Regions from separate parts of the Rhizobium bangladeshense genome, predicted to be linked through region 1. Evidence: riboswitches for the same ligand, from Rfam matches in the RefSeq annotation. Region 1 holds a riboswitch; each other region holds the start of a gene.
The links. A riboswitch is a leader RNA that binds a small molecule or an ion and turns the genes downstream of it on or off. The one in region 1 is predicted to bind thiamine pyrophosphate.

Region 1 (10,067 bases):
TGACGGTGGTCGAACCCTGGCTGTGTTCGGTGACACCGAGGCCGTAGTAGATCGCGCCGTTGCCGCCCGTGGCATAGAGCCTTGCTGCACCGCGCAGATCCGCGGCCGGCACACCGGTGAAAATCTCCGTCTCTTCCGGACTATGCTGCGGTTCGGCGACGAAAGCCGCCCAATCCTCGAACTCCGACCAGTCGCAGCGCTCGCGGATGAATGTCTCGTCATAGAGCCCTTCGCTGACGATTACATGGGCCAGCGCCGTCATGACCGCGACATTGGTGCCCGGTTTCAGCGGCAGGTGGTAGGAAGCCTCGACATGTGGCGACCGGACGATATCTGTACGGCGGGGATCAATGACGATGAGCTTCGCCCCCTGGCGCAGCCGCTTCTTCAGTCGCGAGGCAAACACCGGATGGCCATCGGTCGGGTTTGCGCCGATGATTACGACAACATCCGAATGTTCGACGCTGTCGAAATCCTGTGTGCCGGCCGAGGTCCCGAATGTCTGGCCGAGACCGTAACCGGTCGGCGAATGGCAGACGCGGGCGCATGTATCGACATTGTTGTTGCCGAAACCGGCGCGGACCAGCTTCTGCACCAGATAGGTTTCCTCATTGGTGCAGCGTGAGGAGGTGATGCCGCCGATCGAGTCGCGGCCATATTGATACTGGATGCGGCGGAACTCCGACGCCACATGCGCGAAGGCCTCGTCCCAGCTTACCTCCCGCCAGGGATCGCTGACCTTTTCACGGATCATCGGGTTGAGAACACGGTCCTTATGCGTGGAATAGCCGTAGGCGAAGCGGCCTTTGACGCAGGAATGCCCGCGATTGGCCTGTCCGTCCTTCCACGGCACCATGCGCACCAGTTCCTCGCCGCGCATCTCCGCCTTGAAGGAGCAGCCGACGCCGCAATAGGCGCAGGTGGTGACGGCCGAGTGCTCTGGCTGGCCGATCTCGATCACAGATTTCTCCGTGAGCGTCGCCGTCGGACAGGCCTGAACGCAGGCGCCGCAGGAGACGCATTCGGAATCCATGAAACTCTCATGCATGCCGGGTGAGACGCGGGAGCCGAAACCCCGCCCTTCGATTGTCAGCGCGAAGGTGCCCTGCACTTCCTCGCAGGCGCGCACGCAAAGCGAACAGACGATGCATTTGGAGGGATCGTAAGTGAAATAGGGGTTGGACGCGTCCTTCGGCATCCATTTCAGATTGATATCGCCGTTGTTGCGCGCTTTGACGTGGTTGTCACCCTCATAGCCGTAGCGTACGTCGCGCAACCCGACGGCACCCGCCATGTCCTGCAATTGGCAGTCGCCATTGGCGGCGCAGGTGAGACAGTCGAGCGGATGGTCGGAGATATAGAGTTCCATTACACCGCGGCGAATGTCCTTCAATCGCCCCGTCTGCGTGTGCACCACCATGTTTGCCGCCACCGGCGTCGTGCAGGAGGCTGGAGTGCCGGCGCGGCCCTCGATCTCGACGAGGCAGAGCCGGCAGGAGCCGAAGGCATCGACCATGTCGGTGGCGCAGAGCTTCGGCACCTCGATGCCGGCTTCCATCGATGCGCGCATGATCGAGGTGCCCTCCGGCACGCTGATCTGCTGCCCATCAATGGTGAGCGTTACCATGGTTTCGGATTTCGAAGCGGGAGTGCCGTAGTCGATTTCATGGATGAGAGACATGGTCGGCCTCCTGTACGGAAACGGAATTGAGCAAGTCAGGGCGTGCAGATGTAACTTGGAAGGTCATCACTCGGCCGCCTCCACTATCGGCGCCGGCGAAAAATCCTCCGGGAAATGCGTCATGGCGCTCATGACGGGATAGGGTGTGAAGCCGCCGAGCGCGCAGAGCGAGCCGAATTTCATCGTGTTGCAAAGGTCGGCAAGCAACACCCGGTTCTTCTCCGGCTCGATACCGTGCGCAATCTTGTCTACCGTCTCCACGCCGCGTGTCGAGCCGATGCGGCAGGGCGTGCACTTGCCGCAGCTTTCGACCGCGCAGAATTCCATGGCGAAACGCGCCTGTTTCAGCATATCAGCCGTATCGTCGAAGACGACGATGCCGGCGTGGCCGATAAGTCCGTCCTTGGCGGCGAAGGCTTCGTAATCGAACGGCGTGTCGAACAGCGCCCGCGGGAAATAGGCTCCGAGCGGCCCGCCGACCTGAACCGCCTTGACCGGTCGGCCGGTCCTCGTACCGCCGCCTATCCTGTCGACGATATCGCCGAGCGAAAGACCGAAGGCGGTTTCATAGAGTCCGGCGTATCGGACATTGCCGGCGATTTGAAGCGGAATGGTGCCGCGCGAGCGCCCCATGCCGAAATCGCGGTAGAAGGCAGCACCCTTCTCCATGATCACAGGCACGGAGGCGAGCGAAATCACATTGTTGATGACGGTCGGACAGTCAAACAGCCCCTTATGCGCCGGCAGCGGCGGCTTGGCGCGCACGACACCGCGCTTGCCTTCGAGACTGTTCAGCAAAGCGGTCTCTTCACCGCAGACATAGGCGCCGGCCCCGGTACGCACCTCAATATCGAAGCCGCGGCCCGAGCCAAGCACAGACGGGCCGAGAATCCCGGCCTGCCGGGCAATGCCGATGGCCTCGCTCATCACCGCGATCGCGTGCGGATATTCCGAACGCGTATAGATGAAGCCCTTCGTGGCTCCGGTGGCAAGGCCTGAAATCGCCATGCCTTCGATCAGCACGAAGGGATCGCCCTCCATGATCATGCGATCGGCAAAGGTGCCGCTATCGCCCTCATCGGCGTTGCAAACAATATATTTGCGCTCGCCGGCGGCATCGAGAACGGTTTTCCACTTGATGCCTGTAGGAAAGCCCGCACCGCCGCGTCCGCGCAGGCCGGAATCTGTGACTTCCTTGACAATATCGACCGATCTCATCGAAACGGCGCGGCGGAGGCCGGCAAGGCCGCCATGCGCCTCGTAATCGCCGAGCGAAAGGGGATCGATGATGCCACAACGGGCGAAGGTCAGGCGGGTCTGTTCCTTGAGGAACGGGAGGTCTTCAACCTCCCCGAGACAGAGCGGATGATCGCCCCCGTTCAGCATTTCCGCATCAAGCAGGGCAGGCACATCTCTTGCCTTCACCGGCCCGTAGCCGATGCGCTTGCCGGCGACTTCAACTTCGACAAGTGGTTCCAGCCAGAACATTCCGCGCGAGCCGTTGCGCACGATCTCTGCATCGAGGCCGCGGGCGGCGATCTCCTGGGCAATCGCCTTTGCCACCTTTTCGGCTCCGAGCGCCAGCGCAGCGGCATCGCGCGGAACATAAATCTTGACTGTCATCGACGTGCCTCCGCAACGAGCTCCGCCGCCATCTGACCGTCTACCCGGCCATAAACCTCGCCGTCGAGCATCGCCGACGGGGCGCAGGCGCAGAGGCCGAGACAGTAGACCGGCTCCAGCGTTACGGCGCCGTCGGGGGTCGTCTGATGAAAATCGATCCCGAGCAACGTCTTGACGCGTTCAGCCAGCGCGTCGCCGCCCATCGACTGACAAGCCTCGGCGCGACACAGCTTCAGCACATGCCGGCCGGCGGGATGGTCGCGATAGTCGTGATAGAATGTCATCACCCCGTGCACTTCGGCGCGTGAGAGGTTCAGCTCCTCCGCGATCACAGGCACAGCTTCCTGCGGCACATAACCGAATTCTCGCTGAACCTCGTGCAGAATGGGAAGCAGCGGCCCCTCAAGGAAGCGAAGGTCCGCGACGATGGTACGCGTACGCGCTGCGATATCGCCTCCGGCGATATGAATGGTCATCAGGCAGCCCTCCCAGTGGCTTGCTCTTTCGGGATGGCCGACCTCCCCCAGCCGAGTGCCATCACCGAGACAGCATCTCAGGGAAGCCAATGACGATCAATAAAGCTGTCTTGTGGATTAATAGGTTTTTCCTATCAGAGTTCCTCATCCTGCACGAGCACTCTCGCTTCGTGCAACAAGGCCGATACGAGCGGGGTGAAGGGCTCGCGATAGGGTGCGACGAGGCCGACCAGATGGTGGGCCTCCGGCTCGACAATTGGAATCATCCGGATTTCAACCGGAAAACCAAAGGATTTGGCGACATTCCGCGGCATGATGCTCGCCCAGCGTCCGGTCCTGACATGTGAGAACAGCACGATCATCGAATTGGATTCGAGAGTCGGATGGACAGTGGCGCCTGCTTCCGTCAGGTGCCGATTGATGATGCGCCGGTTTTGCATATCGGCAGTCAATAGACAAAGCCGAAGATCGCCGACCTCCCGCCAGGTCACTTTGTCGCGATCGGACAGCGGGCTCCCTGCGGCCGTGATGAGGTTATAACGCTCGGCATAAAGGGGCACGGTCGTCACGCGGCCAAGCGGTTCGTTTTCGAGATAGGTGATGCCGGCGTCGATTTCGAGATTTTCGAGCATGCTGAGCACCTGCAGCGAGTTTCGCGAGACGATCGAGAAGGTCACTCCCGGATGTCGTTCCTGAAAGGGCGTGGTGATGCGCGAAAGCATGGCGAGCGCGGTCGGAATGGCGGCGAGGCGAATGTGGCCGGAAAGACCGCGACGCGCTGCGCGCATCTCCTCGCGCATGGTGCGGGCATCGCCGACGATGCGCCGCGCCCATTCAAGCACGCGCTGCCCCTCCGGCGTCAGCCCTTGAAATCGTGAGCCGCGCTGCACCAGCATTACACCAAGCTGATCTTCAAGCTGCCTGATGGCGGCCGAGAGCGTCGGTTGGGATATCCCGCATTCCTCCGCGGCTCGGCCGAAGTGCTTTTCGTTGGCAAGGGCGATGAAAAATTCCAGCTTGTCGATCATCCGGTCTCCCGATCCGGCGTGGAACCATCCGGATCAGCCTATCTTCGACGCAGCAACCGTGCTCCGCAAGAGCGCGTACTAATTGTTTTCAGCAGCCGGAAAAAGATCGAACAGTGATTCTAGGAAGACAGCCACGCTGGCATTGCCGATACTGTAATAGACCAGCCTGCCCTGACGGCGCGTATTGACGAGGCCTTCGAGCCTCAAACGCGCGAGCTGCTGCGAGACCATCGCCTGCTGAATGCCGAGAATGTTTTCGATTTCTCCGACCGTCCGCTCCTCGGTGGCGAGTATGCAGAGGATCAGAAGCCGGGTCTGGTGTGCCAGCGCCTTCAGCAGATCGCTCGCCTCACGGGCGCTTCCAGCGAGTTTGTGCAGTTCCTGACCGGACATTCCCGGCACGGGTTTGGGCAATGGCATTCGACATCTCGGAAGGGAAGCGAAAAGGCGGATCAGCACAATAGCATATTCGCACACGCGAATTTGCCAAAAGTGATGAAATGTCAAAAAAGGTCTAACTAAATCAGCAGATAAGCTGGCCGCCGTTGATCTCGAGGACCTGGCCGGTAATGTACCCGGAGAGGGAGGGTGCCGCCAGGAACAGATAGGCCGGAGCGCAATCCTCCGCTGTGCCCAGCCGCTGCAAGGGAATGGACTTTCTCGTCTGCTCCAGCTTCTCGCGGGAGGAATAGCGCTCATGGAAATCCGTCTCGATCGTTCCGGGCGAGACGCAATTGACGCGGATGCCATCCGGCGCAAGTTCGCGGGCAAGCGCCTTGGAATAGGTTGAAACGAAGGCTTTCGAGGCAGAATAAATCGAAGAACCGGGACTGCCGCCGGTGAGCGCGGAAATTGAAACGGTGTTGACGATGGCAGCGCCTTGCGCGGCTTTCAATGCCGGCAGCAACGCACGCGTCAGCGCCACCACCGACGTCTGGTTCAAGCGGACGATCGTTTCATAATCTGCGTCAGTCAGTGTCGCAGCCGGAAAACGGCCGAGCATGGTGCCGGCGTTGTTGACCAGCACATGCACCTTGTCGAAAAAGGCGAGCGCATTTTCAGCAAATTGCGCAGCACCGCCGACGGCGGTGAAATCGGCGTGCAACAGCAGCGCCCGCCTTTCCGATTCAGCCGTCAGCAGAAAATCCGGCAGGTCCCGTTCGGGTTTGCGACCGGTATGGACGATCACTTTCGCGCCGCAGTCCAGAAACTGCCGCGCCACTTCGAGGCCGATGCCCCGCCCGGCGCCGGTCACGACGACATTGCGATTTTCGAATAGTCTCGGATGGAACACGAAGCCGTCCTCCTCGCGGACAATGCCGCCTGTTGCGCCATTCGCCCTTAACATATGAGCGCGCCCGCCGAAAGAAAGGCAGGCATCATCTTTCCGCGAGAGGCTAGGGCTCTCCCCTGAAAGCTCATACTTCGTTTTCGGCCTCCAGCAGCCGCGCGCCCGGCCCTTCCTCGCCGAGTCGATCGAAGGGATTGCGCAAAGGGCAGCTTTCGATCGACAGGCAGCCGCAGCCGATGCAGCCGGTCAGGCGGTCTCGCAGCAGGCTGAACTGCCTGATTCGCGCATCGAGTTCATTCTTCCAGCGCGCCGACAGCGTCTGCCAGTCGGCGACTGTCGGCGTGCGTCCCTGCGGCAGGGAGGCAAATGCCGTCTGGATTTCCGAAAGCGGAATGCCGACACGTTGCGCCACCTTGATGATGCCGAGCCGGCGAAGCACATCGCGTCCGTAGCGCCGCTGGTTGCCGCGCGTGCGGATACTCGAGATCAGCCCCTTGGCCTCATAGAAATGCAGCGCCGATACGGCAAGACCACTGCGTTGCGCCACTTCTCCGACCGTCAGAAGCCTTCCGAGCGGCGTTGCAGAAACCGTATTCATTCCTATTGACCTCAACATTGGTTGAGGTTTTATAACCCCTCCTCCCTCGGCCGTGAAGCCGCGGCGCAGGCAAGAGCGACGGTGAGACCGTCGATCGATACAGGTGAAATGACGACATCGACGCTTGCCGCCATACCGATCACCCCTGCCGAATAGCCGCCTGAGAGGTGAGCGCTCGGGTTCCGTTCCCGGCAGGTACGGAACCTCGGAAAACACCCGGACAGGACCTCCGTCCGGGTGTTTTTTATCTGCGGTCCCATCCGGCCAGACGGACTGCTTTGCAATTTTGCGGTTGCGGCAGGAAGACCCGAATGATAGTTTTCGCTGCAATAACAGGGGAGCTCCGTGTCGCCGGGGCTGAGATGCGAGGTGCAAGTCTCCGGACCCTTCTAAGCTGATCTGGGTAATGCCAGCGGAGCGAGGTCCAAATGTTTTCCGGCGCGCAAGTGTCACTTTACCCCACGTCCGGCAGTTCCGCCTGCATCATTATCGCTACCGTCATGGCAATCGCCCTCAAGCGGGTGCGGCCGCGCATCGAGACCGATGCCGTCGACAAGTTGCCACGAACGGCCCGACGAAAGCCTGAAATCGAACGCCGATGACATCGCCACGACCATCGGATTCGCGTCTTGCGACGCTCCGCCTCGCCATCTATCGCGCGATGCCCGCCTTGCTCGCAGGCTTTGCCTTTCTCGCGGCATGGGAACTTTACGTCGATCTTTCCGGCATAAAACCTTCCATCCTGCCGGCACCTTCGCGCATCCTTATCCAGGGCTGGCTGAACCGAGAGGCACTGATATCAAACACTTGGCCGACGCTCGGTGCCACGCTCGGCGGTTTCGCGCTGTCACTCGCCTTCGCCTTCGTCTCTTCCATCCTGATGGACTTCATGCCCTTCATGCGCCGCGCATTGCTGCCGATCTTCATCGCCAGCCAGACCTTGCCGCTGGTGGCGATCGCACCTCTTGTCGTTCTGTGGTTCGGTTTCGGCCTCTTGCCGAAAATATTGCTGGTGGCGCTCGTCACCTTCTTCCCGCTGCTCGTCGCTCTGCTTCAGGGCTATGAGGCGACCGACCGTGACATTGCCGAGCTCTTGAACTCGATGAAAGCGAGCCGCTGGCGCATTTTCCGCCTGGCGCGGCTTCCCTCCTCGCTGCCCTATTTCTTCGCCGGCCTCAGGATCTCGATCACCTATGCCGTCGTCGGCGCAATTTTCGCCGAATATGCCGGTGCCGCGCGCGGCCTCGGCATCTATATCCTCAACGCCAAGAACAATTTCCGTCCCGATCTGGTGCTTGCCGCCGTTATCGTCAGCGCTCTGTTGACGCTCTGCCTCTTCGCGCTGACGTTGCTGATCCAGCGTTTCGTCATGCCCTGGCAGCCATCCCAGGAACGACGCCGATGACCGGTCAGATGCTTGAGCTGCGCAACATCTCGAAGTCCTTCGACGGCATGAAGGTTTTGGGCGACATTTCGCTCGCTGTCGCAAACGGCGAGTTCGTCTCGATCGTCGGCCCATCCGGTTCCGGAAAATCGACCGTTCTGAGACTGCTGACGCAGGCGCTGCGGCCCGATTCCGGCAACATGTTTTTTAATGGTGCGGCATTGGAAGAGACGCCACATTCCTTTGCCTTCATGCCGCAACGCGATGCGCTGATGCCCTGGCGCCGGATCATCGACAATGCCGCCCTCGGGCTGGAAGTGAAGGGCATGAGCCGGCGGGCCGCCCGCGCCGCTGTTGCGCCGCTCTTCGATCGGTTCGGCCTCGCCAGCTTCGAACATCACTACCCCGCCTCCCTTTCCGGCGGCATGCGCCAGCGTGCTGCGCTGCTGCGCACCGTCATCCAGAAACAGGACATGCTTCTGCTCGACGAGCCCTTCGGCGCGCTCGATGCGCTGACCCGCACGCAGATCCAGGAGTGGCTGCAAGGCATGTGGACCGAACATCGCTGGACGGCGCTGCTGATCACCCACGATGTCCGTGAGGCCGTTTTTCTCTCCGATCGGATCTACGTGCTGTCTGCCCGTCCGGCGCGCGTCATCCGCGAATTCCGCGTTCCCCTGCCCCGCCCGAGAAGCATCGCCGACCTCGGCTCGCCGGCGGCCCAGGCGATAGAGACCGAAATCCTGCAAACCCTGCTTCATCCGCTAGAACAGGATGATTTTAGGCCGTCGGCCTAAAATCTGAATCCTGTTCTGATTTAAAGAGTTAGAGCCTGATGTCGTCCGAAAACCGCTCACAATTTTCGGCATCATCTCTAGAGACCTGAGGAGGTCACCATGCTGCTGCTCACCCGTCGACAGACGATTCTCGCCGCTATCGCAACAAGCCTCGCCGGCCGCGCCGCCTTTGCTCAATCGGCGCCGGCAAAGGTTCGCATCGCGCTCGACTGGACGCCCAACACGAACCATATCGGCATTTACGTCGCCAAGGAGAAGGGCTTTTATGCGGCCGCCGGCCTCGATGTCGAGATTCTACCCTTTACCGACACCAGCGCCGGCACGCTGGTGTCGAACGGAGTTGCCGACTTCGGCATCAGCAGCGAGATCGAGGCCCTAACGCAGCGTGCCGGCGGCGGTGACGTGAAGATGGTCTACGGCGTCGTCCAGACGGAAACCGCACGCCTGATCTTCAAGGGCGGGCGCGACGACATCAAGAGGCCTCGAGATCTCGACGGCAAGACCTATGGCGGCTTCGGTGGCACCTGGGAGAGCGCGTTGGTCTCGGCGATGATCCGCAATGACGGCGGCAAGGGGGACGTCAAGACCGTCACCCTCGGCACCTCCGCCTATGAGGCGCTGGACAATGGCTCGATTGACTTCACGCTGGAGATCTACACCTGGGAAGGCATCGCCGCCGAACTGGAAAACCGGAAGATCGGCCGCTTCCACTATTCTGATTATGGCATTCCAGACGAGCAGACGACGGTCATCGTTTCCAGCGACGCCTATCTCTCGGCAAGTCGAGAACACGCCCGCGCCTTCATCCAGGCGACGCGTCAAGGCTATGTCTACTCCATCGACCATCCCGACGAAGCCTGCGACTTGCTGATTGCCGGAAGTAACGGTGCTCTGATGAACACGGAACTGGTAAGAGCATCTCAGAAGGCGTTGATCGAAGGCCATTTCCTGAGATCCGAGGCCGGTGTGATCGGCACGCTTGACCCGGCAAAGGCCGAGGCCATCGGCGGCTTCCTGGTCGAGAACGGCATCCTGGTCGATGCGAATGGCACCGTTCTCAAGGAAAAGCCGGACTTTTCCGCCTATTATACGAACGAACTCCTCGGCTGATCCCGCTCCGGTCTTGCCGACGCGGCCTTCCGCGGCAATGCTTTGAGCTTGAACGGTTTGAGCCGAATCGGGCAGGGCG
Region 2 (10,067 bases), on a different replicon from region 1:
CGGCCATTCGGCCAGGCGGCAGACATGGCGGTAGTTGAGGATGGTGACGGCGGCGAGATATTCCGGATGATCATAAGTCCCCTGCGCCTCATGCTTCTGCATCATCGAGACTGTTTCCGGACCAAGCGCTGCCCGCAGCCGTTCCAGTTCCGAGATCAGATGCGGCATGTCGGCGACGGTATCTTCGAGGATCAGCGTCTTCAGATTTTCGGGATAGGTCAGAGCATAGTCTATCGCGAGCCACCCGCCCCAGGAATGGCCGAGCATGTGGACCTTGCCGAGCCCGAGCGTCTTGCGCACGGTTTCCGTCTCTTCGACATAGCGGCTGATCGTCCAGAGCGAGAGATCGTCCGGCCGGTCGGAAGCGCCGGTGCCGAGCTGGTCGAAGGCGACGACGCGGTAGCCTTTGTCGATCAGGCAGGAATGGGCCTCGCGCAAGTAATCACATGGCAGGCCGGGACCGCCGTTCAGGCAGAACACCGTCTCGTCGCCGATCCCGAAGCTATAGGCGACGACGCGATAGCCATCCACATCGACCTCGAATCGCGCGTCCGGCTGCATTTCACGCCACATTGATTACTCCAGCAGAAAATTTCCCTTGCTCAATATTTGGGCATGGCTAATTTTTTACCGGAAAACGCGCTCCATGCCAGCTATAAGAAGTGATAGGGTAGCGCGGTGCATGCCAACCGGGGAACTGCCCATGCTTGATGATATTGGAACGATCAGACAGCAATTTACGGCGCATGAAACGCTGGACGGCCGGATCGACGAGGCCTTCGAGGCAATGAAGCAGCTCGGCTTCGAGGCCCTCATCTATGATTATACGCCGGTGCCCTATGATATTGACGGCGCGATCATGATTCCGTCGCTGCTGAAGCTCAGGAACATCGCCGACGACATGCACGACTACTGGTTCGATCGCGGTTATTTCCGCATCGACCCGGTCCAGCAGGTGGCGCTACGCAGCAGCGCGCCCTTCTTCTGGAATTACGACACTGATGCCGACACGCTGATCAATCGCTTTATGAGCGACGACACCGCGCCGGTGACCCGCTATCTCCGCGAACGCGACATGTCGACCGGCGTGACCGTGCCGGTGCATATGCCGGGGGGCGATTATGCCACGGTCACCGGCATCCGTTTCCGCGGGGGCCGCGATTTCGAACGGCATGCGTTGAGCGCTATCGCCGACTTCAATCTGCTTGCCCATATCTTTCATGAGACCGCTTATTCGCTTTTCGACACACGGGCGAGGACCGTCGGCACCATCCGCCTGACCGAGCGGGAGCGCGAATGCCTGCGCCATTCTGCGGAAGGCTATTCCGCCAAGGAAATCTCGCGCATCATCGGCCGCTCCGTTCCCACCGTGGTCATGCATCTCAACGCGGCGGCCAAGAAGCTCGGCGCCCGCAATCGTACGCAGGCCGTCGTGCGCGCGACCCATTACCGCCTTCTCGAAGAGCGTGAACGGTCATTGCCCAACCTATAACTTGTGATAGCTGCCTTCGCCGCCGCCGCCGCGTTATGGTCTCCAAACTTCCGAGAAATGGAGATGCCGGTGGCCGAAGTCGCGACAAGTGAAGCCTATCTGCCCTTTCGCGATTATCGCACCTGGTACCGCGTGACCGGCTCCCTGAAAAGCGACAAGCTGCCTCTCGTCGTTGCGCATGGAGGGCCCGGCTGCACGCATGATTACGTCGATTCCTTCAAGGACATCGCCGCCCTCGACGGCCGGCCGGTCATCCATTACGACCAGCTCGGCAACGGCAATTCCACCCGCCTTCCTGACAAGGGCCCGGATTTCTGGACGGTCGGTCTCTTCCTCGAAGAGCTGGACGAACTGCTGGCCCACCTCGGCATCCAGCATCGTTACGCCTTTCTGGGCCAGTCCTGGGGCGGCATGCTCGGCGCCGAACATGCGGTGCGCCGGCCGCAGGGTTTGAAAGCCCTGGTTATCGCCAATTCGCCGGCCAACATGCACACCTGGGTTGCCGAGGCCAACCGGCTGCGGCAGGAATTGCCGAAGGAGGTGCAGGACACGCTGCTGAAGCACGAACACGCCGGAAGCCTCACCGATCCGGACTATATCGCCGCCTCCCGCGTCTTCTATGATCGCCATGTCTGCCGCGTGGCGCCATGGCCGCCCGAGGTGGCGCGCACCTTTGCCATCATGGACGAAGACAACACCGTCTATCGCAACATGAACGGCCCGACGGAATTCCACGTCATCGGAACGATGAAGGATTGGACGATCGAAGACCGGCTCGATCGCATCGAAGCACCGACGCTGCTGATCTCGGGCAAATATGACGAGGCGACGCCCCTGGTCGTCAGGCCCTATCTCGATCGCGTCCCCGGCTGCGAGTGGGTGCTCTTCGAAAATTCCAGCCATATGCCGCATGTCGAGGAAAGGCCGCTGTGCATGGCGACCGTTTCCCGCTTCCTGTCGCGGCACGACTGAAGCATGGACCGGTCGTCACGATCGGCCGGCCAGCCATTTCTTCGCGACCCGGCAAGCCATCGTATAGGCCGGATCGAAGACGTTGCCGACATCGTAACGCACTACCTGGCCCAGCAGATGGCTTGCAGCCGTCCTGTCCAGACCATAATCGGACGCCAGCCAGTTCAGCATTTCACTCGTCGCATGCTGAAGCGCCTGATCGAGGGGCCGGGCATTGCCGATCGTGAAGATGTCTTCAGCGGTTTCTCCGCGCGGCCAGACCAGCCCAGACTTCTTTTCCACCGTCAGCCGCACCGTGACCTCGAAACTGGTCTCGATGCCGGTGCCGACAATCTCGCCATCTCCCTGCACGGCATGGCAGTCGCCCAAAAAGAACAGGGCGCCCGGCGCCGATATTGGGAAGCGAACCGTGGTGCCGGGGCCGAACAGGCGATAGTCCATGTTGCCGCCATATTCGCCACTGGTCGCGGTCGATATCGCCTGGGCGAGGGCGGGCGCGACCCCGAAACAGCCGATCATCGGCGCGAGGGGCAGAACGAAATTCTCGAGACCCGCGACCGGCTCCGACAGCCGGACGGTCAATGCTTCGCGGTCGATGGTCCAGAGAGCGGTATCGCGCGGCGGAAGGCCGCGAACCGTTTCAGGGTCGACAACATTGGCCGCGACGATGCTTCGGGTAAAACCAGTGCCCCTGGTTGGCGTCATGCTGATGATATCTACCTTCAGCGCATCACCGGCCTCCGCACCCTCCACGAAAATTGGGCCGTTCATCGGGTTCGGACCAGATGCCCGCCTGATGCCGTCCTTGTCATAGCCGATGGCGTCGAGCGTTTCCGTGACCACGGTATCGCCACTCGCGATACGGAGCGCCACCGGCAGGGAACCGATGACATTATGGAAGATCGTCGGAATGAAGCGATGCGTGGTCATGAGAATCCCGTTTGTTCAACGTACCGGCTGCTGCTGAATGCCCGCAGAGAACTCAACACTAGACCAGAGATCTCGGGGTGCCAATCCTGCCTGGCACGGGGCCTCCATCAACCTCCGCAGCGAAGCGCGCGGCTGGGCCCCGCACTGCTATGCTCATGAAACGCCAGAGGGATTTCCCTTCAGGCTGCCTCCTTCTTTTTCCATCGTGGTCAAATTCAAACCATTGCACCGGAACGGATAAGGAGAGGCCTTCTTGACATCGGGGCCGCTCCGGTCTTTGATGCCGCGCATTCACCAGGGGTGTCCCGGCAAGGGGCTGAGATTCTGCTGAACAATACGGCTTTGCCGATTGTGGCGCAGTGACCCGTTGAACCTGATCCAGTTCATACTGGCGTAGGGACGGTGCGGACGCTGCGGCTGTCAGGCGGATTTCGCTTTGTCGCTTGAGGCGTCTTTCCATCATTCCAACACTGGAACTGGGTCTCCAAACGTCAAACCTTGGAGCCTCACCCATGAATATTGCCGCACCCAAGCTTACTCCCGTGGTCACCACCGGCCCGCTTCCGGCCTCGAGCAAGGTCGTAAAGCCCGGAACACTCTATCCGGATCTTCGCGTGCCTATGCGGGAAATCAGCCTTCACCCGACCTCGGGCGAACCACCGGTCACGGTCTACGATTCCTCCGGTCCCTATACTGACCCGCAACATACGGTCTCGATCGACGCCGGGCTGCCGCGTTTGCGCGAAAACTGGATCAAGGCGCGTGGCGATGTCGAAGCCTATGAAGGCCGGCTGGTGAAGCCTGAAGACAATGGTTTTGCCGCAGGCGAGCGGCTGACGCCGGAATTCCCCATTCGCAACACACCGCTCAAGGCAAAGACGGGCCGCGCCGTCACCCAGCTCGCCTATGCGCGTGCCGGCATCGTCACGCCGGAAATGGAGTTCATCGCGATCCGCGAAAACCTCGGCCGGCAGGCCGCGAAGGAGGCGCTGACCCGCGACGGCGAGAGCTTTGGTGCTGATATTCCCGATTTCGTCACGCCCGAATTCGTCCGGCGGGAAGTCGCGGCGGGCCGGGCGATCATTCCGGCCAACATCAACCACCCAGAGTCCGAACCGATGATCATCGGCCGTAATTTCCTGGTGAAGATCAATGCCAATATCGGCAACTCGGCCGTCACCTCGTCGATGGCGGAGGAGGTGGAAAAGATGGTCTGGGCGATCCGCTGGGGCGCCGACACGGTGATGGACCTTTCCACCGGCCGCAACATTCACAATATCCGGGAATGGATCATTCGCAATTCGCCGGTTCCGATCGGAACGGTGCCGCTCTATCAGGCGCTTGAAAAGGTGAACGGCATTGCCGAGGATCTCAGCTGGGAGGTCTATCGCGATACGCTGATCGAACAGGCCGAGCAGGGCGTCGACTATTTCACCATTCATGCGGGCGTGCGGCTTGCCTATATCCCGCTCACCGTCAATCGTGTCACCGGCATCGTCTCACGCGGCGGCTCTATCATGGCCAAGTGGTGTCTGCATCATCACAAGGAGAGCTTTCTCTACGAGCATTTCGAGGAAATCTGCGAGATCTGCCGCGCCTACGACGTCTCCTTCTCGCTTGGAGACGGCCTTCGCCCTGGCTCGATCGCCGATGCCAATGACGCAGCGCAATTTGCCGAGCTCGAAACCCTCGGCGAACTGACCAAAATCGCCTGGGCCAGGGATTGCCAGGTGATGATCGAAGGTCCCGGCCACGTGCCGATGCACAAGATCAAGGAGAATATGGATAAGCAGCTCAAGGTTTGCGGCGAGGCTCCCTTCTATACGCTCGGACCCCTGACCACCGACATCGCACCTGGCTATGATCATATTACCTCCGGCATCGGAGCCGCGATGATCGGGTGGTTCGGCACAGCCATGCTCTGCTACGTCACGCCGAAGGAGCATCTGGGGCTGCCGGATCGCAGCGACGTCAAGACCGGCGTCATCACCTACAAGATCGCCGCTCATGCCGCCGATCTTGCCAAGGGCCATCCGGCCGCCCGCATCCGCGACGACGCGCTGTCGCGGGCACGCTTCGAATTCCGCTGGGAAGACCAGTTCAACCTGTCTCTGGATCCGGAAACGGCGCGTTCCTTCCATGACGAGACTTTGCCGAAGGAGGCGCACAAGGTGGCGCATTTCTGCTCGATGTGCGGCCCGAAATTCTGTTCCATGCGTATTTCCCACGACATTCGCGCCGAAGCCCAGAAAGAAGGACTGGAAGCCATGGCCGCCAGGTATCGCGACGGCGGCGACCTCTACATGCCCGTCGCCGAGGCCGCGAAACCGCCTTCCGGAGAATGACGATGCGCATCCTCGTCAAGGGGGCCGGCGTTGCCGGCCTCACCGTTGCGTGGCAGCTCTATCGGCACGGCTTCCGCGTCAGCGTCGCTGAGCAAGCCGACCGGGTCGGCGCCGGCGCTTCCGGCTTTGCCGGCGGCATGCTTGCTCCATGGTGCGAAAGGGAAAGCGCGGAGGAGCCGGTACTGGCGCTCGGTCGTCTTGCCGCCGATTGGTGGGGGGCAGCGCTGCCCGGCCTTGTCAATCGCCGGGGGACACTTGTCGTGGCGGCCGGGCGCGATGCCGGCGAACTCGACCGCTTTTGCCGCCGGACAAGCGGATGGGAGTGGCTGGACGAGCAGGCGATCGCAGCCCTTGAACCTGATCTCGCCGGCCGCTTCCGCAGGGCATTGTTCTTTCGGCAGGAAGCGCATCTCGATCCGCGGCAGGCGCTCTCGGGGCTCGCCGCCGGACTTGAGGAAGCCCGCATGCATCTCACATTCGGGGTCACGGGTGACCCCGACCTTGCCCATTACGATCGTGTGATCGACTGCACCGGGGCCGCCCAGATCGGCCGCCTGCCCGAATTGCGCGGCGTTCGCGGAGAGATGCTGTGCGTCGAAACGAGCGAGGTGAATCTCTCCCGTCCCGTCCGTCTGCTGCATCCGCGCCACCCGATCTATATCGTGCCGCGGCAGGGAAATCGCTTCATGATCGGGGCGACGATGATCGAAAGTGACGATGTCGGCCCGATTACCGCGCGTTCGCTGATGGAATTGCTGAATGCCGCCTATGCCCTCAATCCCGCCTTCGGCGAGGCACGGGTTACCGAAACCGGCGCGGGCGTGCGGCCAGCTTACCCCGACAATTTGCCGCGTGTGACGCAGGAGGGGCGCACCCTCCATGTCAATGGCCTCTACCGCCACGGCTTTCTGCTGGCGCCGGCCATTGCCGGCGAGGTGGCGCGGCTTCTTCTTGGAGAAGGCAACCAACCGGAAAGGAGGGCATCATGACCTTCATCATCAATGGCGAGGAACAGGAGGTCGCGGCCACGACCCTCGCAGATCTTCTTCTGGCTCTGGACTACGAAGGCGGATGGCTGGCGACCGCTGTCAACGGCGAGCTGGTGCACCGCGAGGATCGCGCCGATTTCAGGCTCGGCGAACGCGACCGCATCGAAATTCTCTCACCCATGCAAGGAGGCTGAGATGCTGAAACTTTATGATATCGAAGTCCGTTCCCGGCTGCTGCTCGGCACCGCCCGCTATCCGTCTCCAGCTGTCCTTGCAGAAGCGGTGAGGCGTTCGAAGACCGAGATCGTCACCGTGTCGCTTCGCCGCGAAGCCGTCGGCGGCAAAGCGGGCGGCGCCTTCTTCGACCTGATCGGCGAGCTTGGCGTGCGCGTGCTGCCGAATACAGCCGGATGCCACAGCGTGCAGGAGGCAGTGCTGACGGCGAAGATGGCGCGCGAGGTCTTCCGCACCGACTGGATCAAGCTCGAAGTGATCGGTCATCACGATACGCTGCAGCCTGACGTCTTCGGCCTTGTCGAGGCCGCCCGCATCCTCACCGGCGAGGGCTTTCAGGTCTTTCCCTATACAACCGACGACCTTGTCGTAGCCGAAAGGCTGCTGGAAGCCGGTTGCCGTGTCCTGATGCCCTGGTGTGCGCCGATCGGCTCCGCTAAGGGGCCGCTGAACCCGATGGCGCTGCGGGCGTTTCGTGCGCATTTTCCGGATGTGCCGCTGATCATCGATGCCGGCATCGGCCGGCCGTCTCATGCCGCTACCGTCATGGAGTACGGTTATGATGCCGTTCTTCTCAACACAGCCGTTGCCGGCGCAGGCGATCCCGCCACCATTGCCGAGGCCTTCGCGCTTGCCATCGATGCCGGCAGCCTGGCGCATGGCGCCGTACCGCTGGAACCACGCGACATTGCCGTGCCGTCCACTCCCGTCATCGGAAAGGCCGTCTTCTCATGAAGCTCGACCCCTTCTATCTCATCGTCGACAGCGCCGAATGGGTCGAACGCCTCGTGCCGCTTGGCGTCAAACTCGTCCAGCTGCGCATCAAGGATCGTTCAGATGCAATACTTCGCGAGGAGATACGGCATGCGAAGGCTGCCTGTGCGGCAGCGGATTGCCAACTGGTCGTCAATGATTATTGGAAGCTGGCGATCGATGAAGGATGCGATTTCATTCATCTCGGGCAGGAAGACCTGGTGGCCGCCGACAGGAATGCCATTCGTCGCGCCGGCCTGAAGCTAGGCCTTTCCACGCACGATGTATCGGAGCTGGAGGCGGCGCTCGCGGCCGAGCCGGATTATGTTGCGCTCGGGCCGGTCTGGCCCACGATACTCAAAGAAATGAAATGGGCGCCGCAAGGCGTCGAACGCCTTTCCGACTGGCGCCAGCGCGTCGGCACGACACCGCTCGTCGCCATCGGCGGGATCACCGCCGAACGGGCGCCGCTGGTACTGGAAAACGGCGCCGACAGTGCCGCCGTGGTCACCGATATCACCCGCAACTCGGATCCGGAGGCCCGCACGCGACAGTGGCTGGCCGCGACCGCCCCATGGCGGTCCGGGAAATGAGAGTAAAGGGTTGATCCCATCGGCAACGCGGAAGCCCTTAGCGGGGTGTTGTCATATAATATCAACTACGTCATAAATTCAACTTTCGGTTGCGCAGTTTGCTAAAGCAATCCCGCACGAGTGAGACGAACATCCTTTTGATTGTAGCGCTTGGCATGAACATCCCGCGCCGCAAAAAATCTCGATCTGTGCACCAGGTCAGCGATTCGCAAAATCGCGGGCAGCCTGAATGAACGCACTGAAGGCTGCCGGCGGATTCTTCCTGCCAGGGTAATACAGCGCTAGTGGGGCCAAAGAGGGGGTCCAGTCCTCGAGAACTCGCACCAGTCGGCCCGCCGCAATGTCGTCGCGCGCATCCGCTTCCATGACGTATCCAAGCCCCACTCCATTCTGCGCCGCTATCCTGACAAGGCTTGACTCGTCGAGGGTGATCGAGCCTTCCACATCGATCTGGACAGCGTTCCCGTCCTTCTCGAAGCGCCAGCGCAACAATGCGTTATTCGGAAGACGGGCGCGGATGCACGGAAACCCGTACAAGTCGGCCGGAACGACAGGCTTACCGTGCGTGCGCAGGAAATCCGGCGATGCGACGACGGCATTGCTGCGCTCCAGACCGAGGGGCACGGCAATCATGTCGTTCGGCACCAAATCGGCCGGCCTCAAGCCTAGGTCGAAGCCGGCCGCTACTATGTCGACGAGCCGTCCCTCCGTGACCAGATCGATGTGCACCTGGGGGAAGCGCTGCAGGAAAGAGAGGATGAGCGGCGCCATCACCTCGCGGGCTGCCGACACAAAGGCATTGATGCGCAACGTACCGGTCGGAGTCTCCTGAAGCGACTGAGCCGAGAGCATGGCATCGTGGATGTCGGTCATTGCCGGTCTAACCCGCTCGACGAAGGTTTTCCCTGCGTCGGTCAGCGAGACGCTGCGCGTTGTGCGGTTAAAAAGCCGAATGCCTAAGCGCTGCTCAAGCTTGGCGATGGCATTGCTCAGTGCTGTCGTGGACATACCGAGCTCCAGCGCGGCGGCCCGAAACGAGCCCAGGCGGGCGATGCTGAGGACGGCATCCAGGTCAACAAGGAAAGAGCGCGTCATTATCCCTCTTTTCGAAACGTTTCATCCCGCTTTGTCCCAGTTATCCTGCCAATCGTCCAGTCTTAGATTGGGCTTGTCGGCCTCAAATGGGCGCGGCTCATAGCTGGCTAAGGCTGAAAACAGGATTGGAAGACCAGAATGACTATCAAACTCCCCGAGGCCATAGAGGCCTATTTTGATGCTGACCGGGATGGCAGCCCCGATGCTGTCGCAGCCGCCTTCACCGAAAACGGCAGCGTGAAAGATAAAGGCAAGTCCCATACGGGACGTGATGCCATTCGTAAGTGGATGGCCGATGAAAGCCAGCAATACAGCTACACCGTGGAACCCTTCCACATCGCCCTTGAACACGGAAAGACCCTGGTGACGGCTCACGCCGTCGGCACTTTCCCTGGCAGCCCGATTGACCTGCGCTTCCTCTTCGTCCTCGCGGGCGACAAGGTCGCCGAACTGGAGATCACCGTATGACACCGTTTTTCACATTGCAGGGGCGTCGGGCCCTGATCACCGCGGGAACGATGGGTGCCGGCGCAGCAACCGTAGCTCTCTTCCGGGAGCTTGGCGCCCGTGTGCTGACCACCGCTCGCTCCAAGCCGGCGGACTTCTCTGGTGCGGCATTCGTTGAAGCTGACCTGACCACCGGGGCGGGCGTTCAAGCGGTCGT
Region 3 (10,067 bases), on a different replicon from region 1:
ACGGAGAGCGTCTCGGCGCGGGTGACGCGCGCGCCCCAGGCCCAGGAAGTGGCGCCGAGGATGAGGGCGATGACCAGCGGACTTGCCTGGCCGATGAAGGCGGCGAGCACCAAGAGCAGCGGCAGATTGGGAACGACGAGCACCATGTTGGTGAAGAAGCTGATGATCTCATCCGTCTTGCCGCCGCGATAACCGGAGATGATGCCGAGCGCTGTGCCGACGAAGGTGATCAGCAGGCCGGCGCCGAAGCCGACGGCAAGTGATGTGCGTGCGCCGTAGAGCAGACGGGCGAAGACATCCTGGCCGATGCGGGTCGTGCCGAGCAGATGATCGAGCGACGGCGGCTGATGCGGCCTGCCGGTGCGGGCAGCGGGATCATATTGCGTCAGCAGCGGCGCTGCGATCGCAACGACGACGATGACGGCGATGATGACGAGGCCGGTGAGCGCTTTGCGGTTTCGAAACAGGACCTTCATATCATGCTCCCTTCAGCCGCGGGTCGAGCAAGATATAACTGACGTCGACGATGAAATTGGCGATGAGCATGGTCGCGGTCATGATCAGGAGCTGGCCCTGGATGACGGGGTAATCGCGGGCGAGGATCGCCTGGTAAAGAATGTTGCCGAGGCCGGGATAGTTGTAGACGACCTCCGTCACCAGCGAGCCGCCGAGGATGGTGCCGATGGCGATGGCAAGGCTGGAGACGGTCGGCAGCAGGGCATTGCGCGCCGCATACCAGAGCATCACATGCCGGTCGGACAGACCCTTGGCGCGGGCCATCACGATATAGTCCTCGCCGAGCAGATTGATCATGTTGTTGCGCATGGTGACGGTGAAGCCGCCGATCAGCACGGTGCAGAGCGTCACCATCGGCAGGATGCCGTGATAGGCGACGCTGCCGATATATTGCAGGCTGAGAGCCGGATCGAGCGATGGATCGGCGGCATAACCATTCGGGAACCAGCCAAGCGTGAAGCCGAAGATGAAGAGCACGATCAGCGAGGTGACCACTGCTGGTACCGAGGTCGCGAAGATCGCGCCGACGGAGACGACGACATCGAACCTGCTGCCGCGCCGCCAGGCGGCGACGATGCCGAGGAAGGTGCCGAGCGCGAAGCTGACGATCGTTGCCGTTCCCATCAGGCCGACGGTCCAGACGAGAGCATGGCCGAGCACCGAAGTGACCGGCAGCGGGAAATATTTGATCGAGCGGCCAAGATCGCCGGTGAAGATACTGCCGAGATAGGTGAGATATTGCTGCCAGAGCGGGCCGTCGACGAAACCGAAGGTGAGCTTCAGCGCCTGCAGGCTTTCCGGCGGCAATTCGGCGCCGGCGCTCGAAAACATGATCTGCACCGGATCGCCCGGCATCAGCCGCGGCAGGAAGAAATTGATCGTCGCTGCCGCGATGAAGGCTGCCATATAGAAGACGAGGCGGCGAAGCAGAAAAGCCATGGGAACTCCGTCGTGGCGGGAGTGGCGTTTCTGGAGGAGCATGATGTCTTCCGAAAACCGCTAACACTTTTCGGCATCATGCTTCGACGCCACTCCCGAGATCATGATGCTTACTTGACGGGCTCGAGAGCGAGCAGGTTCAAGAGGCGCGCCGGATTGGTGCGCGAGATCGACGGGTTGACGAAGGGGTTCTCCTTGGTCGACCAGCCGGTGAAGCGTCTGGTGTTGTATTGATACCAATTCGGATTGTTGAAGACCGGAATCATCGGCATGTTTTCGGCGACGATGCGCTGCGCCTTGTTGATCGCTTCCTTCTGCTTGGCAAGGTCGGCGGTATGGGTGAACTCGGTGACGAGCTTCTCGACATCGGGATTGAACCAGCGCTGCGCTGTGAAGCGGGTCTTGCCCTTGTCCGAGGCGCTGAAGGCGCGCTTGTAGGGGTAATACGGCGAGGCCGAAGCGGGCAGGCTGTTGATCGCCGCATCGAAGGTTCCGTTGATGAGGTTGCCGGTCCAGACGGCTTCCTCAGGCGTTTCGATCTTGGCGTCGATGCCGACCGCCTGCATACCTTCGACGGCAATGTTTACGGTGTCGACCCAGTCCGTCCAGGAGTTCGGGACGATGATCGAGAAGGAGATCTTGCTGCCGTCGGGATTGTCGCGGAAGCCGTCGCCGTCCTTGTCATTATAACCAGCCTCGTCGAGCAAGGCTTTGGCGGCGTCGGCGTCATAAGTGGCGAACTTGCCGAAGTCGGCCTTGACGGACGGATCCGCCCAGCTCTTGTAGAGCTCGCCCATAAGGCCGGGGTCTTCATTCAGCGTCGGGTAGCCATAGCCGGCGACGTCGATCATCGTCTTGCGGTCGAGCGCCATGCCGACTGCGCGGCGGAACTTCACGTCGGTGAAGGCCTTCTTGTTGTTCTCATTCGCTGTTTCCAGGTTGAACAGGAAGGCGACCATGCTGCTCGGCGAATACCAGTAGTGGAAGTGCTGCGGGTCCTTCGAGACATAGACGTTGTCGATATCGGGAATGAAGGAGACGCCCCAGTCGAGCGTACCGTCGGCCGTTGCCGTCAGGATCTGGTTGTTGTCGGCAAGCTGCGGGAAACGAATGCAGTCGACCTTCAGATGCGCGTTGTCCCAGTAGTTCGGGTTGCGGCACTGGTCGTAGGTCTGGCCGGTGAAACGCGGCACTTCCGTCAGCGGGCCGCTGCCGACCGGGGTCTCGTTGGCGAAAGTGACGGGATCGGCGACATCCTTCCAGATATGTTCGGGGACGATCGGCAGCTGCGAGATCTGCTCGGCGGCAAGCGAGCTCGGATTGGCGAGCGTGAAGCGAACCGTCTGGCCGTCGACCGCCTGCACATCGGTCACGAAGGTCCAGATGCTGACGAAGTCGAGCGCCGGGAATTTCTTCAGGTAGTCATAGGTGAACTTGACGTCGGCTGCGGTCAACGGCTTGCCATCCGACCATTTCAGGTTCGGGCGCAGCTTGAATTCGATGCTCTTCAGATCGTCGGAGAGCTTGAAGCTTTCGGCCAGGCGATAGACCGGCTTGTTGCTGTCGAAACGGTTGAAAATAACAAGCGGCTCGTAGATGAAGTCGAGCGTCGACTGGCGCGACGATGTCTGGTTGAACGGGTTGAAATTGCGAACCCAGGTCGTCGCCGGTTCGATATTCGCCGTCAGGATCGTCTGCGCCATGGCGGATCCCGGAAGCAGCGTCAGTGCTGCGGCTGCAAGTAGATATTTTTTCATGTTCTATTCCCCTTTTATACAGTGAGAGATGGCGCGCCGGTCAGGAGATAAGCGCGCTTGCAAACATGTCTTCGACTTCGGCGTGGGCGGCGCGATAATCGATCTTGAGATCGCCGAGGCGGGCCTTGCCGGCGGCGATGCGCTTGAGGGCGGCATCCGTCAGCGGGCGGGCCGCCTTGGCGGCGGCTTCGCTTTCCCTGACGTCACCATGGCTGTGGAGGGCGATGTCGAAGCCGGCATCGAGCACTTGGGCGACCCGCTCCGGCAGCGTGCCGGCAAGCGACTCCATGAAGATGCAGTCGGAGATCAGCACGCCCTCGTAACCCATGTCCTTGCGGATGACGTCGTGCATAACAGGCGAGATCGACGCCGGCAGCTCCGCGTCATAAGCCGAATAGACGACATGAGCGACCATCGCCCAGGGCGTATCCTTCAGCGCGACGAATGGTTTGAAATCGGTGGCGATGAGGGTCTCACGGCTGGCATCGACGACCGGGCGCTCCTTGTGGGAATCGAGCGTCGCGCGGCCGTGGCCGGGAATGTGCTTCATGACCGGCATGTTGCCGGTCTCGAGCAGGCCGTCGACCACCTCCCGGCCGAGCGCGGCGATAAAGTCCGGATCGGGGCCGAAGGAGCGGGCGCCGATGACCGCGCTCGTCGTCTCGAAGACGAGATCGAGAACGGGCGAGCAACCGCTGGAAAGGCCAAGTTCCGTCATCATCGCGCCCATGCCCTGGGAGGAAAGGCGCAGTGCTTTTTTGCCGAGATCGAAATCGCGGCGGGCAAGCTCGGCGAATTGGCCGAAGCTGCGGAAGAGCGGCCAGGGACCGGCATCGAGATGCTGGACGCGGCCGCCTTCCTGGTCGGTGAAAACGGGCGCATCGTCGCGGCCGACGGCTTCGCGGAAGCGGTCGACCAGCCGCTTCGTCTGCTCCGGCTCGCGCTGATTGCGCCGCCCGACGAAGAGGCCGAGCGGGTTGGTGTCGCGAAACAGCGCGAATTCGTCATCCGAAATGGCAGGGTTCGGGAGGCCGACGAATAGGGCGAGCGGGGTTGAGGACAATTCTGGTGCTCCAATATCAGCTGGTCATTTCGGCGCGCTTCGCAGCATGCCTTCGTAAATGCCCGTATCGGGGGCAGGGATGGCGATCGCGCCTGCGGTGCTCGCGTAGAAATCGATGGGGCCGGCATCGCCGATGAAGGCATAGGCATGGCCGAGCGCCTTCATGGTCTGGAGGCACGCGGAAAACAGCGCGAGGCCGATCCCTTTGCCGCGTGCTTCCGGATCGACGCCGGTCGGGCCGAAGAAGCCGCGGGCCGTCGTGTCATAGCAGGCAAAGCCGAGCAGCTTGCCACCTTCGACTGATATCAGACAGGCGACGGGCTGGCGGGAAAAAGCGACGGAAACCTCGCTCGCCCAATTCTCGCTGAATTGTTCGCGAACCCAGTTGACGACGAGGTGCAGTTCCGGAGGAAGAGCCGGACGGATGGAAGCGCCGACGACGTCAGCCCGCTTTTTCAGTTCCGCGAGCCTGTTTGAATATAAGCTCACAAGCAGGTCTGGCACCTGTCTATCCTCCCGAGTTCCGTTATTGCGGAATATATCCCCTTTTAATGTCATAGACTTCGCCATCTCGGAGGGCTTGTCAACAGGGATTTTCGGATGCGGCGCGGCGGCGCCTGCGATTCTCGTTGCGGCTTCGACGTGAGGTATGGGTCCAATGCAAAACGGCCCGGGAGAGCCGGGCCGTTTTGCATTTGGATCTGTTCGCCGACGCCAGCGCCTATTCGCCCTCTTTCCAAAGCGCGTGGAAATGCTGGACCGGACCGTGCCCGGAGCCCACGCTGAGCTTTCCGGCGGCTGCGACCGCGCCGGCGAGATAATCCTTCGCGATGGCAACGGCCTCTGGCGCCGAGGCGCCTTTGGCGAGTTCGGCGGCCAGTGCGCTGGAGAGCGTGCAGCCGGTGCCGTGGGTATTCTTGGTCGGTACACGTCGGGCCTCGAACCAGTGCAGGCCGTCGGCAATTGAAAGCACGTCGGGGCTTTCCTCACCGTCGAGGTGTCCGCCCTTGACCAGCACGGCGGCCGGACCGAGGGCGCGCAATCGCTCTGCCTGGGCGGCCATCTCCTCGCGATTGGTCGCAACCGGCTGGTGCAGCAGGGCGGCGGCTTCAGGTAGGTTCGGGGTGAGAAGCGTGGCCAACGGCAGCAGCCGCCGGGTCAGCACGTCGACCGCGTCAGGCTCAAGCAGGGTGGCACCGCCCTTGGCGATCATCACCGGGTCGAGGACGATGGGAATGCCGCGCCGGTCAGCAAGGGCTGCGGCGACGGCCTCGGCGATGGCGGCATTGGCGATCATGCCGATCTTGACGGCGTCGACGCGCACATCGGCAAAGACGGCATCGATCTGGTCGGCGACGAATTGCGGCGGCACCAGATGCACGCCGGTCACACCCTGCGTGTTCTGCGCCGTCAGCGCGGTCAGCACAGCCATGCCGTAGACGCCGCGGGCGGAAAAGGCCTTGAGGTCGGCCTGGATGCCGGCGCCGCCGGATGGATCGGAGCCGGCGATGGAGAGAACGTTGCGGATCATGGGCGGACCTTTCGGATTTCTGCGGCGATGCGGCGCGTGGCCGCCTCGGGGTCTGGCGTGCCCGCGATGGCGGAGACGACGGCAAGTCCTCTGGCGCCGGCGGCAAATACCTCGGCCACGTGGCTCGCCTTGAGGCCGCCGATGGCGACCGACGGCACCGGCGAGGCCTTCACCAGCCTTGCAAGACCGTCAAAGCCGATTGGCTGTTTGTGGTCGGCCTTGGTCGGGGTCGCAAAGACCGGTCCGACGCCGGTATAATCAACGAGACCGGGATCGACGGCGCTAGCAAGCGGCGCTGTCTCGACCGAGAGGCCGAGGATCATGTCGGGACCGATCATAGTCCGTGCCGTGCGCGCATCCATGTCCTCCTGGCCGATATGCAGGCCGTCGGCACCTATGGCGACCGCTGCCTCGACATCGTCATTGACGATAAGCAGCGCGCCGGTTCCCGCAAGCGCTTGTTTCAAGGCTCGGCCGGTCTCGATCATTCTGGGCGTGCCCGCATGTTTGTCGCGCAGCTGCACCATCGTCGCGCCGCCGGCAACGGCAAGGCGCGCGGTCTCGATCATGCCGATCGCGGCGCAGAGATCGGAATCGAGAACGAGATAGAGCGAAAGGTCGAAGCGCTTCATGCAACCGATACCCTTGCCCTGGCATCGAGCGTTTCGGCGTCGATCGCAGCCAGCGCATCGAGGAAGCGCCAGGAGAAGGAGCCCGGGCCGGCGGCACCCAGCGCCGCATCTTCGCCGGCAACGGCGAAGGTCGCAAGCGCGGCGACAGTCGCGCCGAAGATATCCTCGGGCGCGGTCGCGGCGAAGGCGCCGACGAGGCAGGTAAGCGAGCAACCGAGCGCGGTGACCTGCGGCATCAGGGCCGACCCACCCTGAATGCGCACGGCCCTTTCACCATCGGTGACGAAATCGACCGCACCGGTGACGGCAACGACGGCTTGCTGCCGCTCCGCCAGCCGCCGTGCCGAATCCTCCGCCTGTTCGACCGGGTCGCGGCTGTCGACGCCCTGGCCGCGGCTCTCTCCGCCAGCAAGCGCGATGATCTCGGACGCGTTGCCGCGGATGATCGTCGGCTTGAGCGCCAGGAGATCGGCGACCGCTGCGCGGCGGAAGGCCGTCGCGTAATGCGCGACTGGATCGAGCACCCATGGTTTGCCGGCTGCGTTGGCGGCCTTCGCCGCCGTCTGCATGCCGTCGATCCATTGCGTCGACAGCGTGCCGATGTTGATGGTCAATGCATTCGCGATACCGGCGAATTCACCGGCTTCTTCAGCGGCATGCACCATGGCGGGCGAAGCACCCGACGCAAGCAGAACATTGGCCGCGATGTTCATGGCGACATAATTGGTGATGCACTGGACGAGCGGCGGCTTTTCGCGCATCGCCTTCAGCATGGTTCCCGACGTGAACTTTCTTTGCATGGCGCCCCTTTCAGGCGGGGGCGGGCGCGGGGCGCGCCTCTCACGGCGGGTTCCCGAGCGACTCCCTCCGCCGGCATTATCCGGTTCAGGTTCGAAGGGTTCTTCTCAGCCCGTCTGTCGACGAACGCCCCTGTCTCTCAATCGTGCTCTTTTCGCAGAGAAGGGCGCGGCTGTCACTCCGAAAATGACAATTCGGGTATAGTGGCTACCCTTGGGCGTGGATGTTACTGCGGTGCTTCGGAGCGCAATCCTGACGAAATCCCCCTAACTCAAATCATGAAGACCCGTCGTGATCGCGGCCGCGATCGAAAACTCCGAAAACCGCACCGTCAGCCCCCTGCGCTCCGGCGTGCAGGCTGTCGGCCCCACCTCGTAACGGTCTGCAGCCGGGAAGGGCGCTAACCGCAGCAACGCCCAGAAGCGCCCATTGCGTGAAGCCTGGATTCGCATCGCTCCGTTTGCGACGGTGACGCGGATGTGGAAATCCTCCAGTTCCTTGAAGGGCTGCGATACCGACCAGTCGGATCTGCCGTCGGTAACGACGGTGCTGAGGAAGGCTTCGCCGTCGGTGAATTCGACGCCTGTCTTCAACCAGCGGCTCTCGTCGAGGCGCACCATCAGGCCGGCCTGGTCGTAGAGGGTGCGGAACTCGCCCTGGACGCGGATCTGTGCGGTGAAGCTGTCGCCGGTGGGAAAGGCGAGGAAGTGGCCGGTGTCGCGGGTGAAGCCGTAATAGGTCTCGCGCCAGAAATCGGTCTTTTCGTCCGTTGTGATCGTCAGGCCGGTTTCGTCGGCGTGCCAGCTGGCCGGTTCGTTCAGCCATTGTCCCTGGTTGAAGTCGATGCTCATTCGATCCTCCCTTTGTTGAAGTCCTGACGCTGCCGATTCTCCATGTTCGTATCATGCGCGACCTTCGCGCAGGCAGCCAGTCTCGGCCGGCGATGTTGTGCTCTCTCAGGCATTTCAGCCTCCGCCGCAGACATAATCCGCGGCTTCGGCTTGACACGATAGTTCCAGCTTCTATTCTGTTACAAAAAGATGAATTACATAATTGTGGAACTAAATCGGGAGCTCTTACATGAAAACGCTTGTCGCATTCCTTCTCGGCACCGCGCTCGTCGCCCTGCCTTCGACCCTCTCTGCCCAGGAAAAGGGCGGCGTCATCAATGTCGCGACGATCGGCGAGCCGCCGACGCTTGATCCGATGTCGTCGACGGCCGATCTCGTCGGCATCGTCACGCAGCATATTTTCGAAACGCTCTATACCTTCGACAAGAGCTGGAACGTCACGCCGCTGCTGGCCGAGAGCCTGCCTGAGATCAGCGCCGACGGCAAAACCTATACGATCAAACTCAGAACCGGCATCAAGTTCCACGACAATACAGACATGACGTCGGAGGATGTCGTCGCCTCCCTTAACCGCTGGATGAAGATCGCCTCGCGCGGCAAGCAGGTGGCCGGCTTCATCGACAAGGTCACCGCCGCCGATCCGGCGACCGTGACGATCACGCTGAAGCAGCCCTATGCGCCGCTGACCTCGCTGCTGGCCTTCAACAATTCGGCGGCAATCATCATCCCGTCGGAAAAGCAGGACGAACCGATGAAGGAATTCATCGGCACTGGCCCCTATATGCTGAAAGAGCGCAAGGCAGATCAGTATATTCAGCTCGTCCGCTTCGACGGGTATGTCCCGCGCAGCGGCGAGAGCGATGGTTATGGTGGCGCCCGTCATCAATATCTCGATGAAATCCGCTTCGTACCGGTGCCGGACCCGAACACCCGCGTCGAGGCCGCTATCTCCGGCCAGTATGATTATGTCGACTCGATCCCGGTCGAATCCTACGACAAGCTGAAGGCATCGACCGCCTCGCAGCCGGTCATGCTGAAGCCCTTCGGTTATCCAGTCTTCGTCTTCAACACGAAGGAGGGTGTTGCCGGGAATGTCGAGGTCCGCAAGGCGATCCGCCAGGCGCTCAGCATGGAAGACATGCTGGCGGCGGCTTTCGGCAGCAAGGATTTTTATGCGCTCGACGGCGCCATCTACCCCAAGACCTTTGCCTGGTCGACGGATACCGGCGTCGAGGGCGCCTATAATGTCTCTGATCCGGAAGGGGCGGCTGCGGCCGCCAAGAAGGCCGGCTACAATGGCGAGCCGATCCGCATTCTGACCAGCCGCCAATACGAGTTCCACTACAAGATGGCGCAGGTCGCCGCCGAATATCTGAAGCTTGCCGGCTTCACCGTCGATATGCAGGTGGTGGACTGGGCGACGCTGACGCAGCGCCGCACCGACCCGAAGCTCTGGGATATCTATATCACCCACAGCCCCTTCCTGCCGGAGCCGGCGCTCATCGGCTCGCTCTCGACCAGCTCGCCCGGCTGGTGGGATACGCCGGCCCGCAAAGCGGCCGTCGATGCCTTTACCTCCGAGGTCGATCCGAAGAAACGCGTGGCGCTCTGGGCCGATGTCCAGAACGCGGTTTATACAGACGCGCCCTTCATGAAGATCGGCGATTTCAACGCCGTCTCGGCGAAGTCGGTTAAGCTCGAAGGGGTCGATCCAGCTCCGTGGCCGTATTTCTGGAACGCTTCGATCAAGAAGTAAGCATCACCGCCGGTGCCGGTCCTTCGCGACCGGTACCGGTCATCTTTTCTGCCGCATCTGTAAGGGCTTGAAGGCCGGCATTCATGATACGCTACATCCTCCAGCGCCTGTTCGGCATGGTCGTCGTGATGTTTCTGGTCGTCACGATCGTCTTCGTCATCGTGCGCGTGACGCCGGGAGATCCGGCCGCCGTAATGCTCGGGCCGGATGCGACGCCGCAGGAT

Region 2: another riboswitch for thiamine pyrophosphate. It lies ahead of thiC (phosphomethylpyrimidine synthase ThiC); the one in region 1 lies ahead of J2J98_RS19670 (ABC transporter permease).
Region 3: another riboswitch for thiamine pyrophosphate. It lies ahead of thiM (hydroxyethylthiazole kinase); the one in region 1 lies ahead of J2J98_RS19670 (ABC transporter permease).

Annotation. Positions count from the first base shown of each region.
Region 1 is NZ_CP071612.1:4,075,555-4,085,621, forward strand. It holds gene fdhF (formate dehydrogenase subunit alpha) at 1-1,681, opposite strand, end outside; gene J2J98_RS19640 (formate dehydrogenase beta subunit) at 1,748-3,304, opposite strand; gene J2J98_RS19645 (formate dehydrogenase subunit gamma) at 3,301-3,780, opposite strand; gene J2J98_RS19650 (LysR family transcriptional regulator) at 3,915-4,808, opposite strand; gene J2J98_RS19655 (ArsR/SmtB family transcription factor) at 4,887-5,228, opposite strand; gene J2J98_RS19660 (SDR family NAD(P)-dependent oxidoreductase) at 5,332-6,102, opposite strand; gene soxR (redox-sensitive transcriptional activator SoxR) at 6,227-6,697, opposite strand; TPP riboswitch at 7,022-7,135, shown strand; gene J2J98_RS19670 (ABC transporter permease) at 7,296-8,102, shown strand; partial or broken gene J2J98_RS19675 (ABC transporter ATP-binding protein) at 8,099-8,910, shown strand; gene J2J98_RS19680 (ABC transporter substrate-binding protein) at 8,978-9,988, shown strand.
Region 2 is NZ_CP071617.1:149,804-159,870, reverse strand. It holds gene J2J98_RS29900 (proline iminopeptidase-family hydrolase) at 1-573, opposite strand, end outside; gene J2J98_RS29895 (helix-turn-helix transcriptional regulator) at 704-1,492, shown strand; gene J2J98_RS29890 (proline iminopeptidase-family hydrolase) at 1,562-2,464, shown strand; gene J2J98_RS29885 (acetamidase/formamidase family protein) at 2,480-3,394, opposite strand; TPP riboswitch at 3,681-3,812, shown strand; gene thiC (phosphomethylpyrimidine synthase ThiC) at 3,907-5,739, shown strand; gene thiO (glycine oxidase ThiO) at 5,742-6,728, shown strand; gene thiS (sulfur carrier protein ThiS) at 6,725-6,922, shown strand; gene J2J98_RS29865 (thiazole synthase) at 6,924-7,697, shown strand; gene J2J98_RS29860 (thiamine phosphate synthase) at 7,694-8,308, shown strand; gene J2J98_RS29855 (LysR family transcriptional regulator) at 8,507-9,403, opposite strand; gene J2J98_RS29850 (nuclear transport factor 2 family protein) at 9,542-9,871, shown strand; gene J2J98_RS29845 (SDR family oxidoreductase) at 9,868-10,067, shown strand, end outside.
Region 3 is NZ_CP071614.1:326,966-337,032, forward strand. It holds gene J2J98_RS25435 (ABC transporter permease) at 1-476, opposite strand, end outside; gene J2J98_RS25440 (ABC transporter permease) at 478-1,455, opposite strand; gene J2J98_RS25445 (ABC transporter substrate-binding protein) at 1,566-3,212, opposite strand; gene J2J98_RS25450 (glycoside hydrolase family 3 N-terminal domain-containing protein) at 3,253-4,275, opposite strand; gene J2J98_RS25455 (GNAT family N-acetyltransferase) at 4,300-4,779, opposite strand; gene thiD (bifunctional hydroxymethylpyrimidine kinase/phosphomethylpyrimidine kinase) at 4,997-5,806, opposite strand; gene thiE (thiamine phosphate synthase) at 5,803-6,438, opposite strand; gene thiM (hydroxyethylthiazole kinase) at 6,435-7,238, opposite strand; TPP riboswitch at 7,284-7,380, opposite strand; gene J2J98_RS25475 (DUF1349 domain-containing protein) at 7,503-8,087, opposite strand; gene J2J98_RS25480 (ABC transporter substrate-binding protein) at 8,317-9,843, shown strand; gene J2J98_RS25485 (ABC transporter permease) at 9,927-10,067, shown strand, end outside.